3 regions of the Phytobacter sp. genome follow, and region 3 is predicted to be linked to each of the others. Evidence: predicted binding sites of a transcription regulator. Region 3 holds the regulator's gene; each other region holds the start of a gene.
What was found. The regulator LexA, encoded in region 3, represses DNA repair genes until DNA is damaged. The targets are predictions, from matches to a motif close to TNCTGTATGTACATACAGNA.
Positions count from the first base shown of each region.

Region 1: a site for LexA is predicted at 2,285-2,304, ahead of metR (HTH-type transcriptional regulator MetR). Genes of this name have one in related genera too.
Region 2: a site for LexA is predicted at 1,640-1,659, ahead of AC5JPW_RS16060 (YebG family protein). Genes of this name have one in related genera too.

Region 1 covers NZ_JCACPZ010000003.1:26,034-30,213, reverse strand. Annotated here, with positions in the region: gene yigL (sugar/pyridoxal phosphate phosphatase YigL) at 1-433, shown strand, start outside; gene AC5JPW_RS03445 (carboxylate/amino acid/amine transporter) at 513-1,412, shown strand; gene metR (HTH-type transcriptional regulator MetR) at 1,300-2,253, opposite strand; gene metE (5-methyltetrahydropteroyltriglutamate--homocysteine S-methyltransferase) at 2,370-4,180, shown strand, end outside.
Region 2 covers NZ_JCACPZ010000006.1:288,374-292,553, reverse strand. Annotated here, with positions in the region: gene ptrB (oligopeptidase B) at 1-13, opposite strand, end outside; gene AC5JPW_RS16070 (tellurite resistance TerB family protein) at 92-751, opposite strand; gene yebF (protein YebF) at 848-1,219, opposite strand; gene AC5JPW_RS16060 (YebG family protein) at 1,284-1,625, opposite strand; gene purT (formate-dependent phosphoribosylglycinamide formyltransferase) at 1,756-2,934, shown strand; gene AC5JPW_RS16050 (fimbrial protein) at 2,983-4,137, opposite strand; gene AC5JPW_RS16045 (fimbrial biogenesis chaperone) at 4,154-4,180, opposite strand, start outside.
Region 3 covers NZ_JCACPZ010000004.1:1,999,044-2,003,223, forward strand. Annotated here, with positions in the region: gene AC5JPW_RS13495 (conjugal transfer protein TraF) at 1-329, opposite strand, end outside; gene zur (zinc uptake transcriptional repressor Zur) at 606-1,121, shown strand; gene AC5JPW_RS13505 (CsbD family protein) at 1,225-1,434, opposite strand; gene lexA (transcriptional repressor LexA) at 1,695-2,309, opposite strand; gene AC5JPW_RS13515 (diacylglycerol kinase) at 2,418-2,786, opposite strand; gene plsB (glycerol-3-phosphate 1-O-acyltransferase PlsB) at 2,916-4,180, shown strand, end outside.

The DNA of each region.
Region 1 (4,180 bases), on a different contig from region 3:
CTTCAAAGAGGCGATTTTTCAGTACTCCCTGTACGAGCCGGGTCTGCTGGAGCCGGAAGGGATAAGCAAAGTCTTCTTTACCTGCGAAAGCCACGAGCAGTTGCTGCCGCTGGAGCAGGCCATCAACGCCCGCTGGGGCGATCGCGTTAACGTCAGCTTCTCTACACTGACCTGCCTGGAAGTGATGGCGGGCGGCGTATCGAAAGGCCATGTGCTGGAAGCGGTATCGGCAGCATTGGGCTACAGCCTGAAAGAGTGCATCTCCTTTGGCGACGGCATGAACGATGCTGAAATGCTCTCTATGGCTGGCAAGGGTTGCATCATGGGTAACGCGCATCAGCGCCTGAAAGATTTGCACCCTGAGCTGGAAGTGATTGGGACCAACGCCGACAACGCGGTACCGAACTACCTGCGCAAACTCTTCCTGGATTGACGATAAGGTCAGTTATTGACCAGTTGTCAACTAAATACTCCGCTACAATGGGTGTTCCTTATTCAGAGAGACATTCATTGTGGCGCTTCTCATCATCACCACGATCCTGTGGGCCTTCTCCTTTAGCCTGATTGGCGAGTATCTTGCCGGGCACGTCGATAGCTATTTTTCCGTGCTGATGCGCGTCGGGCTGGCGGCACTGGTCTTTTTACCCTTCCTGCGTACGCGTGGGCTGCCGTTTAAAACTATCGGCCTGTATATGCTGGTGGGGGCGTTACAACTGGGCGTGATGTACCTGTTCAGCTTCCGGGCGTATGTCTACCTGACGGTAACGGAGTTTTTACTCTTCACGGTCTTTACCCCGCTCTACATCACCCTGATCTATGACCTGCTCAGTAAGCGCAAACTGCGCTGGGGTTACGCGCTGAGCGCGCTGCTGGCTGTCGTGGGGGCGGCGATTATTCGTTATGACAAAGTCAGTGACCATTTCTGGACGGGCCTGATGTTTGTGCAACTCGCCAATATCAGTTTTGCCATCGGCATGGTGGGCTACAAACGCCTGATGGAAACGCGACCGATGCCGCAGCACAACGCCTTTGCCTGGTTCTACCTGGGTGCCGCTGTCGTTGCGGTGATCGCCTGGTTTGCGCTGGGTAATCCGCAAAAACTGCCGACCACCCAGGTGCAGTGGGGCGTGCTCGTCTGGCTGGGGGTTGTGGCTTCCGGTCTGGGCTACTTTATGTGGAACTACGGGGCAACGCAGGTGGATGCCGGTACGCTTGGCATCATGAACAATGTGCACGTCCCGGCCGGGCTGCTGGTGAACCTCGCCATCTGGCAGGAGCAGCCACACTGGCCGAGCTTTATTATTGGGGCTGCGGTGATAATGGCCTCGCTGTGGGTCCATCGACGTTGGGTCGCTCCGCGCTCCGAACAAACGGCAGGTGATCGCAAGCGTGGTTCCGCGCTGAGCGAATAAACGCCTCAGTAACCGGTTGGCGCTGCTCGCCATCGCGCGTGGCGGCGTACAACCGGCTCCACAATCCTTCGCCCAGGGTCTTCGTCACCACCAGGCCCTGGCGTTCAAAACTCTCCACCACCCAGTGTGGTAATGCTGCAATCCCCATCCGCGCCGCCACCATCTGTATCAACAACAACGTGTTATCCACGCTTTTCAGCGAGGGGCTGATGCCTGCCGGTTGCAGGAAGTGACGCCAGATATCCAGACGACTGCGTTGAACCGGGTAGATGAGCAAGGTTTCGGTGGCGATATCTTCCGGCGTGATCCGCGTACGGGATGCCAGAGGGTGATCCGGTGAGAGCACCAGACGCACCTCATAATCAAACATTGGCGAATAGAACAGACCGCTGCGCGGCAGAATGTCTGAGGTCATCACCAGATCCAGCTCACCCTGTTGCAGCGCAGGCTGCGGGTCAAAGGTCACGCCGGATTTGAAATCCATCTCCACCTGCGGCCACTGGGTATGAAAACTCTCCAGTGCCGGGGTCAACCACTGAATACAGCTGTGACACTCAATGGCGATGCGCAGACGCGTTTGCTGCGGTTCGTTGCAGGCCTGCAGTGCGCTGGTGATTTGCGGCAGCACCTGGTTTGCCAGTTGCAGCAAGATTTCGCCCTGCGGCGTAAAGCGCAGGGGCTGACTTTTACGCACAAAAAGCCGGAAGCCAAGGCGCTGTTCCAGATCGCTGAACTGGTGGGAAAGTGCGGATTGCGTCTGGTGCAGCGATGCCGCTGCCGCGGCGAGCGATCCGCAGTTCCGTAACGCTTGCAGCGTTTTCAGATGTTTAATTTCGATCATGAAAGTCCTTCACTTCGGCGTGAACAATTTGCGCTTGAGGAATATACAGTACCTTCACATTATGGAAGTGTAAACATCTGGACGGCTAAATCCTGAAAATTCACAAGGGGCATACCATGACAGTTTTAAATCACACCCTCGGTTTTCCGCGTGTTGGTCTGCGTCGCGAGCTGAAAAAAGCGCAAGAGAGCTACTGGGCAGGAAACATTTCCCGTGATGACCTGCTGACCGTCGGGCGCGAACTGCGTGCCCGTCACTGGGATCAGCAAAAAGCGGCGGGCATTGACCTGCTGCCGGTGGGTGACTTCGCCTGGTACGACCATGTTCTGACCACCAGCCTGCTGCTCGGCAACGTCCCGGCTCGTCATCAGAACAAAGACGGCTCTATCGACATCGATACTCTGTTCCGCATTGGCCGTGGGCGTGCACCGACCGGCGAACCGGCTGCGGCGGCAGAAATGACCAAATGGTTTAACACCAACTATCACTACATGGTGCCGGAGTTTGTCAAAGGCCATCAGTTCGGGCTGAGCTGGACCCAGCTGCTGGATGAAGTAGACGAAGCGCTGGCGCTGGGCCACAAGGTCAAGCCCGTGCTGTTAGGCCCGGTCACCTACCTGTGGCTGGGTAAAGTCAAAGGTGAGGCGTTTGATCGCCTGAGCCTGTTGAACGACATTCTGCCGGTCTACCAGCAGGTGCTGGCTGAGCTGGCGAAACGCGGCATTGAGTGGGTACAAATAGACGAACCTGCACTGGTACTGGAACTACCGCAGGCGTGGCTGGATGCGTTCAAACCTGCATACGACACCTTAACAGGGCAGGTAAAACTGTTGCTGACCACCTATTTCGAGGGCGTCACGCCAAATCTCGACACCCTCACGGCGCTGCCGGTTCAGGGTCTGCATGTGGATCTGGTGCATGGCAAAGACGACGTGGCTGAGTTACATAACCGCCTGCCGGCAGACTGGCTGCTTTCTGCAGGCCTGGTCAACGGTCGTAACGTCTGGCGTGCCGATCTCAGCGAAAAATATGCACAAATTGCAGCGATCAACGGCAAACGTCCATTATGGGTGGCCTCTTCCTGTTCACTGTTGCATAGCCCCATCGATCTGAGTGTGGAAACGCGCCTCGATGCTGAGGTGAAGAGCTGGTTTGCCTTCGCCCTGCAGAAATGTGAAGAGCTCGCACTGCTGCGTGATGCCCTGAACAGCGGTAACACGGTGGCTCTTGAAGCGTGGAGCGCACCGATTCAGGCGCGTCGTCATTCCACTCGCGTCCATAACCCGGCGGTGACCCGCCGTCTGGCAGCGATTACCGCGCAGGACAGCCAGCGCAGCAGCGCTTACACCGTGCGTGCCGAAGCCCAGCGTGCGCGCTTCAACCTGCCTGCCTGGCCGACCACCACCATCGGTTCATTCCCGCAAACCACCGAGATCCGTGGCCTGCGGCTGGACTTCAAAAAGGGCAATCTCGACGCTAACCACTACCGCACCGGCATTGCTGAACACATCAAACAGGCGATTGTGGAACAGGAACGTCTGGGGCTGGATGTGCTGGTGCACGGGGAAGCCGAACGTAACGACATGGTTGAGTACTTTGGCGAACATCTGGACGGTTTTGTCTTCACTCAGAACGGCTGGGTGCAGAGTTACGGCTCTCGTTGCGTGAAGCCGCCGGTGGTGATTGGCGACGTCAGCCGCCCGGAAGCCATCACTGTGGAGTGGGCGAAGTATGCGCAGTCTCTGACCGACAAACCGGTAAAAGGGATGCTGACCGGTCCGGTGACGATTCTGTGTTGGTCCTTCCCGCGTGAGGACGTCACCCGTGAAACCATCGCCAAACAGATTGCACTGGCGCTACGTGACGAAGTTGCGGATCTGGAAGCGGCCGGTATCGGCATCATCCAGATCGACGAACCGGCGCTGCG
Region 2 (4,180 bases), on a different contig from region 3:
CTTTCGGCGGCATATCTTTTGTCTTATTTGTTCTACACCCTATAAGGGTGGCAAAAGTCGCCGCCGATGCAAGCGAAACATGACATTCCGGTTACTGCGGTAACGCCTGTTTTTGTGCCTTGAGATCGGCTTCGATACCTTCCCTAACGTCCTGCGGAATTTTTAAAGCATCACCTAACGCGCTAAGATAACTGCGTTCCATAAAGTGGTCGATATCAATCGCCGCGCAGCTAAGGAAGTAGACTTCCAGCGCTTCTTCTTCATTTTTAATATCGCGTGCCAGTCTTTGTGGATCGAGCGGTTGTTCGATGGCTTGTGCCACCAGCACACGTCCCTGCTCTTCCACACCCGCTTCACGCAGTTGCTGTTCGATTGCCGCACGTTCTTTATCATCAATATGCCCGTCGCTTTTGGCGGCGAACACCAGGGCAAGGATCAGCCGCTCAGTACGGACATCCAACGGCGAACTGGCTTGCCCGAACTGCGGTTCACCCTGATGGGCCGTACGTACTTTGTCTTTGTATTTATTCCAGAGAACGGAGCCAGCGACAGCGCCACCACCCACTAATAAGGCGCTGGTGCCATATTTGGTCAGTAATTTGCGCGAAGATTTACTCGCAACAAGCAGCCCGGCAAGTCCGCCGAGCGCACCGGGTACAAGCAGTTTGCCCAACCCCTGGTCCGCAGATGAAGAACCTGACGAGCCTTTTTGACCAAGAAGTGACTGTAGTTGATTTAACCAGTTTGACATGATTCCCTCGCGTGTCTAAAGCCGTAAAGGTTCAGCGTAAGCGAGGGAGCGTCAGGAAATGTCTAAAACAGCAAAAGATGAGAAAATTCTAATGACCTACCGGTGCTGATACTCCGCTTTCCCGGCTTTACAATCAATCTTGACGAGGTAGTGGACGTCAGTGCTTTTACCTCGAACGGTCAATGGCACCTGCCATTCATCGTCTTTACCCTGAATATCTTTTGGACTGATCCAGGCAACGGGATCGGCCTGACCTAATTTTTTCTGGTCATCTGCCCAACGCGGAATACGGTTTTGCAAGTAATCACGTTTGACGCTGGCGGCAATGCCTTCCGCATTCATCCCTTCGCAGGCCGGAAATTTCACCGTTTTTTGATTATCAATGGTGACCGTTTTGTCATCAGCAGCAAAAGCCGCGACGCTTCCTGCCAGTAATAATGTACCGAATAACACGCCTGCTATTTTCATGCTTTTCTCCTGCGCATTTAGCCCATTAAAAGCATGGTACAAATTACTGGCAGTGCAAGCTCAATCAGGCAGCAGAGCGTTTTGCCGCGCGTTTGATATCAACGGCATCAGCCGTTTCGTCCGCAGCATCGTCTGATGACGCGGGCGCGCTCGCCTCTTCGGCTTCCGCAGAAGGCAATTTGCCTGATTTGAAGATATGGCTGAGGACGTCTTTCTGTTCAGCAAGCCACATTGCCATCTGGTCACGCTGCTCACCTTCCAGCGTTACAGGGGCTTCACCCAACCAGGTTTCAAGCACCTCGGCCAGATCGAGCATTTTATCGTAAGCATCAGCTTCCTTTTTGCTGGCAAAAGACATTTTTTCCTCACCGTTACGAATCACAACATATTTGACTTCAACCGCCATGATACAGCCCCTATACCTGTTTATATATCCAGTATGTTACTGCTCTATTTTACACTTGGCAAGTTGGAAAAGACACACGCAAACGTTTTCGTATATACTGCGGCCAGGTTTTTTTTAAGGTCAAACAGCTATGACTCTTTTAGGTACTGCGCTGCGTCCGGCAGCAACTCGTGTGATGTTATTGGGCTCAGGTGAACTGGGAAAAGAAGTGGCTATCGAGTGCCAGCGTCTGGGCATCGAAGTCATTGCCGTCGATCGCTATGCGGATGCTCCCGCCATGCATGTCGCCCACCGCTCCCACGTCATCAATATGCTTGATTGTGAAGCCCTGAAGGCACTGGTCGCGCTCGAAAGACCGCATTTTATCGTGCCCGAAATCGAAGCTATCGCTACAGATACGCTGATTGAACTCGAATCCCAGGGTCAGCATGTTGTTCCCTGCGCACGTGCCGCGAAATTAACGATGAACCGCGAAGGTATTCGTCGTCTGGCAGCGGAAGAGCTTGCCCTGCCCACCTCCAGCTATCGCTTCGCCGACAGTGAATCAGCGTTCCGTGAGGCCGTTGATGAGATCGGCTTTCCCTGCATTGTTAAACCGGTCATGAGCTCTTCCGGCAAAGGTCAGAGCTTTATTCGTAGTGCTGATCAATTAGCCAAAGCCTGGGAATACGCGCAACAAGGCGGTCGTGCAGGTGCTGGTCGTGTGATCGTTGAAGGTGTGGTGAATTTCGATTTTGAAATTACGCTACTGACAGTCAGTGCCGTAGACGGAGTCCACTTCTGCGCACCAGTAGGCCATCGCCAGGAAGATGGCGATTACCGCGAGTCCTGGCAACCGCAGTACATGACGGACCTGGCGCTGGAGCGCGCCCAGGATGTCGCGCGTAAAGTGGTACTCGCTTTGGGTGGACACGGTTTATTTGGCGTTGAGCTGTTTGTGTGTGGCGATGAAGTGGTATTCAGCGAAGTCTCCCCTCGCCCACATGACACCGGCATGGTGACGCTGATTTCGCAGGATGTCTCTGAATTCGCGCTGCACGTTCGCGCCTTCCTCGGTTTGCCCGTGGGTCAGATTCGCCAGTACGGACCGTCAGCTTCAGCGGTCATTCTGCCTGAACTGAAAAGCCAGAACGTCACTTTTGATAATGTACAAAATGCCGTTGGTGCGGGCCTACAGGTGCGTCTGTTTGGCAAACCCGAGATTGACGGCACGCGTCGTTTAGGCGTGGCACTCGCCACGGCTGATACTGTTGAAGAGGCAGTTGAGCGTGCGAAAGCCGCGGCGGCTGCGGTGAAAGTTCAAGGTTAAATCTGGTAAGCATCCCCGGTGGCGCTTCGCTTACCGGGGCTACGGGTTTTATTTGTATTCCACCAGGTAGGTGAGTTTTCCGTTTGCTTTCCCGGCAGTTACCGCCGATCCGGTCTTGATATAACGGGCATAGAGTGGAATGGTCATAGTGGCATTGGTGCCGGATACCATTATCCCTGTTGTCGGTTGCGTGAATTTCATTGGATTAAGCGTGGTATTAGAACTTGAAAGCTGGATGCCTATACCTGTGGCGCTGTCCTCCCCACTGGCAATCGCCATAATACCGTTGGTGTCATCAATGACGCTGGTCGCGGGAGTGAGGCTCAGGCTCCAGAGGGCGTCGGTGGTAATGGGGGGAGCGACGGTAGTCACGTCAGTTTTGTTCCACTCAGATTGTCGGATATTGTACTGGTAACTTTGCTTACCGCCATAATTGCAATTGATGAGTTCGATGGATGCTTTAATCCAGGGGGTTGTCGAATTTGACGCAGTAAAACCTGAAGCCGAATGTTCACCCAGATTAACGGTTTTACTGGTTTCCGCCAGAGTGCACGTGGGCTGAGTGAAAGTAATTGAACCAACAAGCGTGGGGCGAAACACCGTAATATCGCTACCCGGTGAGTTATCGCCTCCCACGACCGTTTCCAGCCTAGGCAGAGAAGCCAGATCAAGAGAGCTGGCGGTGATATCACCTGTTTTAATAAGCACAAAAGTAATATCGCCATCACCAACAAAGGCTACGCAAGATCGATTATATGCAGAATCGCATTTGCCATAACGCTTTTTTTCCCCCGGAGCAATATTTGCCGTACTCGTCAAAATGACCACTCCAATACCCTCAGTCCCCGTTTGATAAACCTGTCCCAGATTGCTTCCCTGCCAGGATGCCAGTGCAGGAGCAACACTTCCGACAAATTGTCCCATTACGTAAAAGTTTTGGGGGTCAAGGCTATTATTGCAATTAATACGGTAATAATAGTATTTATTATTTCGTGCCGTCATTCGGTAAAGTTCAGTGCCAACAATAATGTCTTTCGGTACGCGAATGGTCGCAGGAATAGCATTCAACGCTCGAGTGACAATCACGCCGGGAGCCTGATTGGAAGTATTTCCATATTGCTCTAATTTACACGCAGCCTGCGTCGTAAATGAAAAAGCCAGTGCGCTAAAAAGCATTAATGAAATTTTCGATTTTATGACCACCTCACACTCCTTTGCTTTATTGTGTAACCGCACTATAAATTTG
Region 3 (4,180 bases):
AGCACCTGTGCGGGTGTCAGGTTATCGACAAAATCTTTATAACCGTCGATTTTGTCGTTGATATCGTCAATCTCGTTACGCAGATCGTCTTTGTCAGTCACCTGCACACCGATACTCGGCAAGATGACGGTGACAGAATCATCAGGTTTTGCTTTTGCCAGAAGCGCAGGGTTGATCAGCGCCCCACTGCCATAACTTGCCGAAGCGACGCCGGTACCACCCATAGCATCACTACGTGCCTCCGCCCAGGTATTGGCTGCCCCCGCTTGATTTGCCACGCAAAAGGAGACAGCGATAGCGACCACTGAAAGTTTGAGTTTGTTTTTCACAATTATGTGTCTCGTAGTCAGATGAGTTTTTCTATGCCCCGTTCTTTTTTACATCAACGGGAATGCTCTATTGCTGCGAATAACATTGGAAAAATGGCTATTTCTGCCAAATACGCAAAAGTCGGCAGAAATTTATAGTTATAAGAAATGACCTTCATTATTTATAGAAGACGTACCGCGAATGTGAAAGTGAGCGGCATCTGCGCGCGATCTCGGCGTTTAGAGCAGAACATGGTAAAGTGAGAGATTATGCCGCCGGGAAATGAGAGGACGACAATGGAAAAGACCACTTCGCAAGAGATGCTAGCGCAGGCCGAAAAACTGTGCGTGCAGCGCAATGTGCGCCTGACTCCTCAGCGCCTCGAGGTTCTGCGGTTAATGAGTTTGCAGGAAGGGGCAATCAGTGCCTACGACTTGCTGGACCTGCTGCGCGAGAGTGAACCCCAGGCAAAACCACCCACCGTTTATCGTGCGCTGGACTTCCTGCTGGAGCAGGGGTTTGTGCACAAAGTGGAGTCTACTAACAGCTATGTGTTGTGCCATCTTTTTGATCAGCCAACTCATACATCGGCCATGTTTATTTGCGATCGCTGCGGCGTCGTGAAAGAAGAACAAGCGGAAGGGGTGGAAGATATTATGCATTCACTGGCTGCAAAATTAGGATTTGCCTTACGCCATAATGTCATTGAAGCACATGGTCTGTGTTCCAAATGTGCGGAAGTGGAAGCTTGTCGTCACCAGGGCGAATGTCACCACGATCACTCGATTCTGGTTAAGAAAAAACCGCGCTAGTGGCGGTTGAGAGTGCATTCAATTCGTTGTGTTAAGAGGGTGGTACGTCCATGTACCGTCGGGCAGGGTAGTCACTTCAATGCATATTCAGAGGGTTTGAAGGCTACCAGCGGTATTCGTTGCGGGTTTCCCAGTCAACAACTTCTTTTTCCGCCTGATCTTTTGCGTAGCCGTATCTTTCCTGAATTTTACCTACCAGTTGGTCACGTTTACCCTCGATGACGGTCATGTCATCATCAGTGAGTTTCCCCCACTTCTCTTTCGCTTTACCTTTGAACTGTTTCCAGTTACCGCCGATTTCGTCTTTATTCATAGTCATGTCCTCATCGTTCGGTTGTGAATAGCGAATCATCGTCCGTCGTTACGTTCTGAATATCCTGAACGTGAGAATAATTGTAGTCAGGGATCATACTGCAGAGGATTTATTCGGAATTTTTAACCATTCAAAAGACAATTATAAGAAGGTAAATCGAACAGATTGGGAGAGGCGCTGAGGATGAAGGTTATTTAAGATTTTGTTTTATAAAACAAAACCGTGGCAGCGGGACGCTGAACCACGGTTATGAAGAGGAATTACAACCACTCACCGTTGCGAATCACACCAACAGCCAGACCTTCAATCGTAAAGTTCTGCTCGCGCAGATTCACAACAATCGGGGAAAATTCGCTGTTTTCAGGCAGTAACTGAACGGTATTACCTTGTTTTTTCAGTCGTTTGACGGTGACTTCATCATCAATACGTGCAACAACCACCTGGCCGTTACGCACATCCTGAGTTTTATGCACTGCCAGCAGATCGCCATCCATAATACCAATGTCTTTCATTGACATGCCGCTAACGCGCAGCAGGAAATCGGCATTTGGCTTGAACAAGGACGGATCAACCTGATAGTGACCTTCGATATGCTGCTGCGCCAACAACGGCTCACCTGCCGCTACACGCCCAACCAGCGGCAAACCATTGTCTTCTGCGACGTCCAACAGCAAACGAATGCCGCGGGACGCACCAGAAACAATCTCAAGTACACCTTTACGCGCTAACGCTTTCAGGTGCTCTTCAGCTGCGTTTGGGGAACGGAACCCCAACTGTTGCGCGATCTCCGCACGCGTCGGCGGCATGCCCGTTTGGTTGATTCGATCACGAATGAGATCGAACACCTCTTGCTGCCTGGCCGTTAATGCTTTCATTCCGCCCCCTGGGTGTATATACAGTTATGCTGTGAGTATATACAGCTAAAGGCGATTTTGAAACCAAAATTACGCAAAAAACCAGCAGTTAGCGCAATTCTGGAAGGCTTATCGAAAATGGCCCCACAACAGTGAAACCCAGGTAAAGAGTGCAACCAGAATGGTCATCAGTACCGCCGCTGAGCCCATGTCCTTCGCGCGCCCGGACAACTCATGCAATTCCGAACCAATCCGGTCAACGACCGCTTCAATCGCGCTGTTAAGAATTTCAACGATCATGACCAGTGCCACCGAACCGATCAGCAATACGCGGGTGATGGCGTCGACATCAAGGAAACAAGCGATAATAATTGCCAGAATGACCGCAACGGACTCCTGACGAAAGGCAGCTTCGTTTATCCAGGCTGCGCGGACGCCTTTCCATGAATAACCGGCCGCTTTAATGATGCGGGTAATGCCAGTGGTGTTATTGGCCATTAAAAGAACCTTTTTATGTAATGAGCATCAATCTCTATGTAAGGTTATAGAGGTACAAAAGAATTTGTGCGCGCTTTCTGATATTCTTGCGGCGCATTGGCATTATTAACCAGAGGCTTTACATCGTTTATGTCCGGCTGGCCACGAATTTACTACAAATTACTTAATTTACCATTAAGCGTGCTGGTAAAAAGTAAGTCTATCCCTGCGGAACCCGCACAGGAACTGGGGCTCGATACCTCACGCCCTATTATGTACGTTTTGCCTTATAACTCGAAGGCTGACTTACTCACGTTACGCGCTCAATGTCTGGCACACGACTTGCCCGACCCGCTGGAGCCGCTTGAGATCGACGGCGTGGAGTTGCCGCGGTATATCTTCATTCACGGTGGACCACGCGTATTTACCTGGTATACACCGAAAGAAGAGTCCATCAAGCTGTTCCATGATTATCTCGACCTGCATCGCAGCCATCCTGACCTGGATGTGCAAATGGTGCCGGTTTCGATGATGTTCGGTCGTTCGCCGGGTCGCGAGAAAGGCGAGATGAATCCGCCGCTGCGTATGCTTAACGGCATTCAGAAATTCTTTGCGATCTCCTGGCTCGGGCGCGACAGCTTTGTGCGTTTCTCTCCGCCGGTCTCACTGCGCCGCATGGCCACTGAGCATGGTACGGATAAAATTATCGCCCAGAAATTGGCGCGAGTTGCACGCATGCACTTTGCCCGCCAGCGTCTTGCGGCGGTCGGTCCGCGTCTGCCTGCCCGTCAGGACTTGTTTAACAAGCTACTGGCGTCCAAAGCGATTGCCCGCGCTGTTGAAGACGAAGCACGCAGCAAAAAAATCTCCCATGACAAGGCGCAGCAAAACGCGATTGCCCTGATGGAAGAGATTGCGGCGAACTTCTCTTACGAGATGATCCGTCTCTCCGACCGTATTCTGAGCTTTACCTGGAACCGCCTGTATCAGGGCATCAACGTGCACAACGCCGAGCGCGTGCGCCAGTTGGCTCATGACGGCCATGAAATTGTCTATGTGCCCTGCCACCGCAGTCATATGGACTACCTGCTGCTCTCTTACGTGCTGTATCACCAGGGACTGGTGCCACCGCATATCGCCGCCGGTATCAACCTGAACTTCTGGCCAGCAGGTCCGATTTTCCGCCGTCTGGGCGCGTTCTTCATTCGCCGCTCTTTCAAAGGCAACAAGCTCTATTCCACCGTGTTCCGCGAATATCTGGGCGAGCTGTTCCAGCGCGGCTATTCGGTTGAGTACTTTGTCGAGGGTGGGCGCTCACGTACTGGCCGTCTGCTGGATCCGAAAACAGGTACCCTGTCGATGACCATCCAGGCGATGCTGCGCGGCGGCACCCGTCCGATCACGCTGGTGCCAAT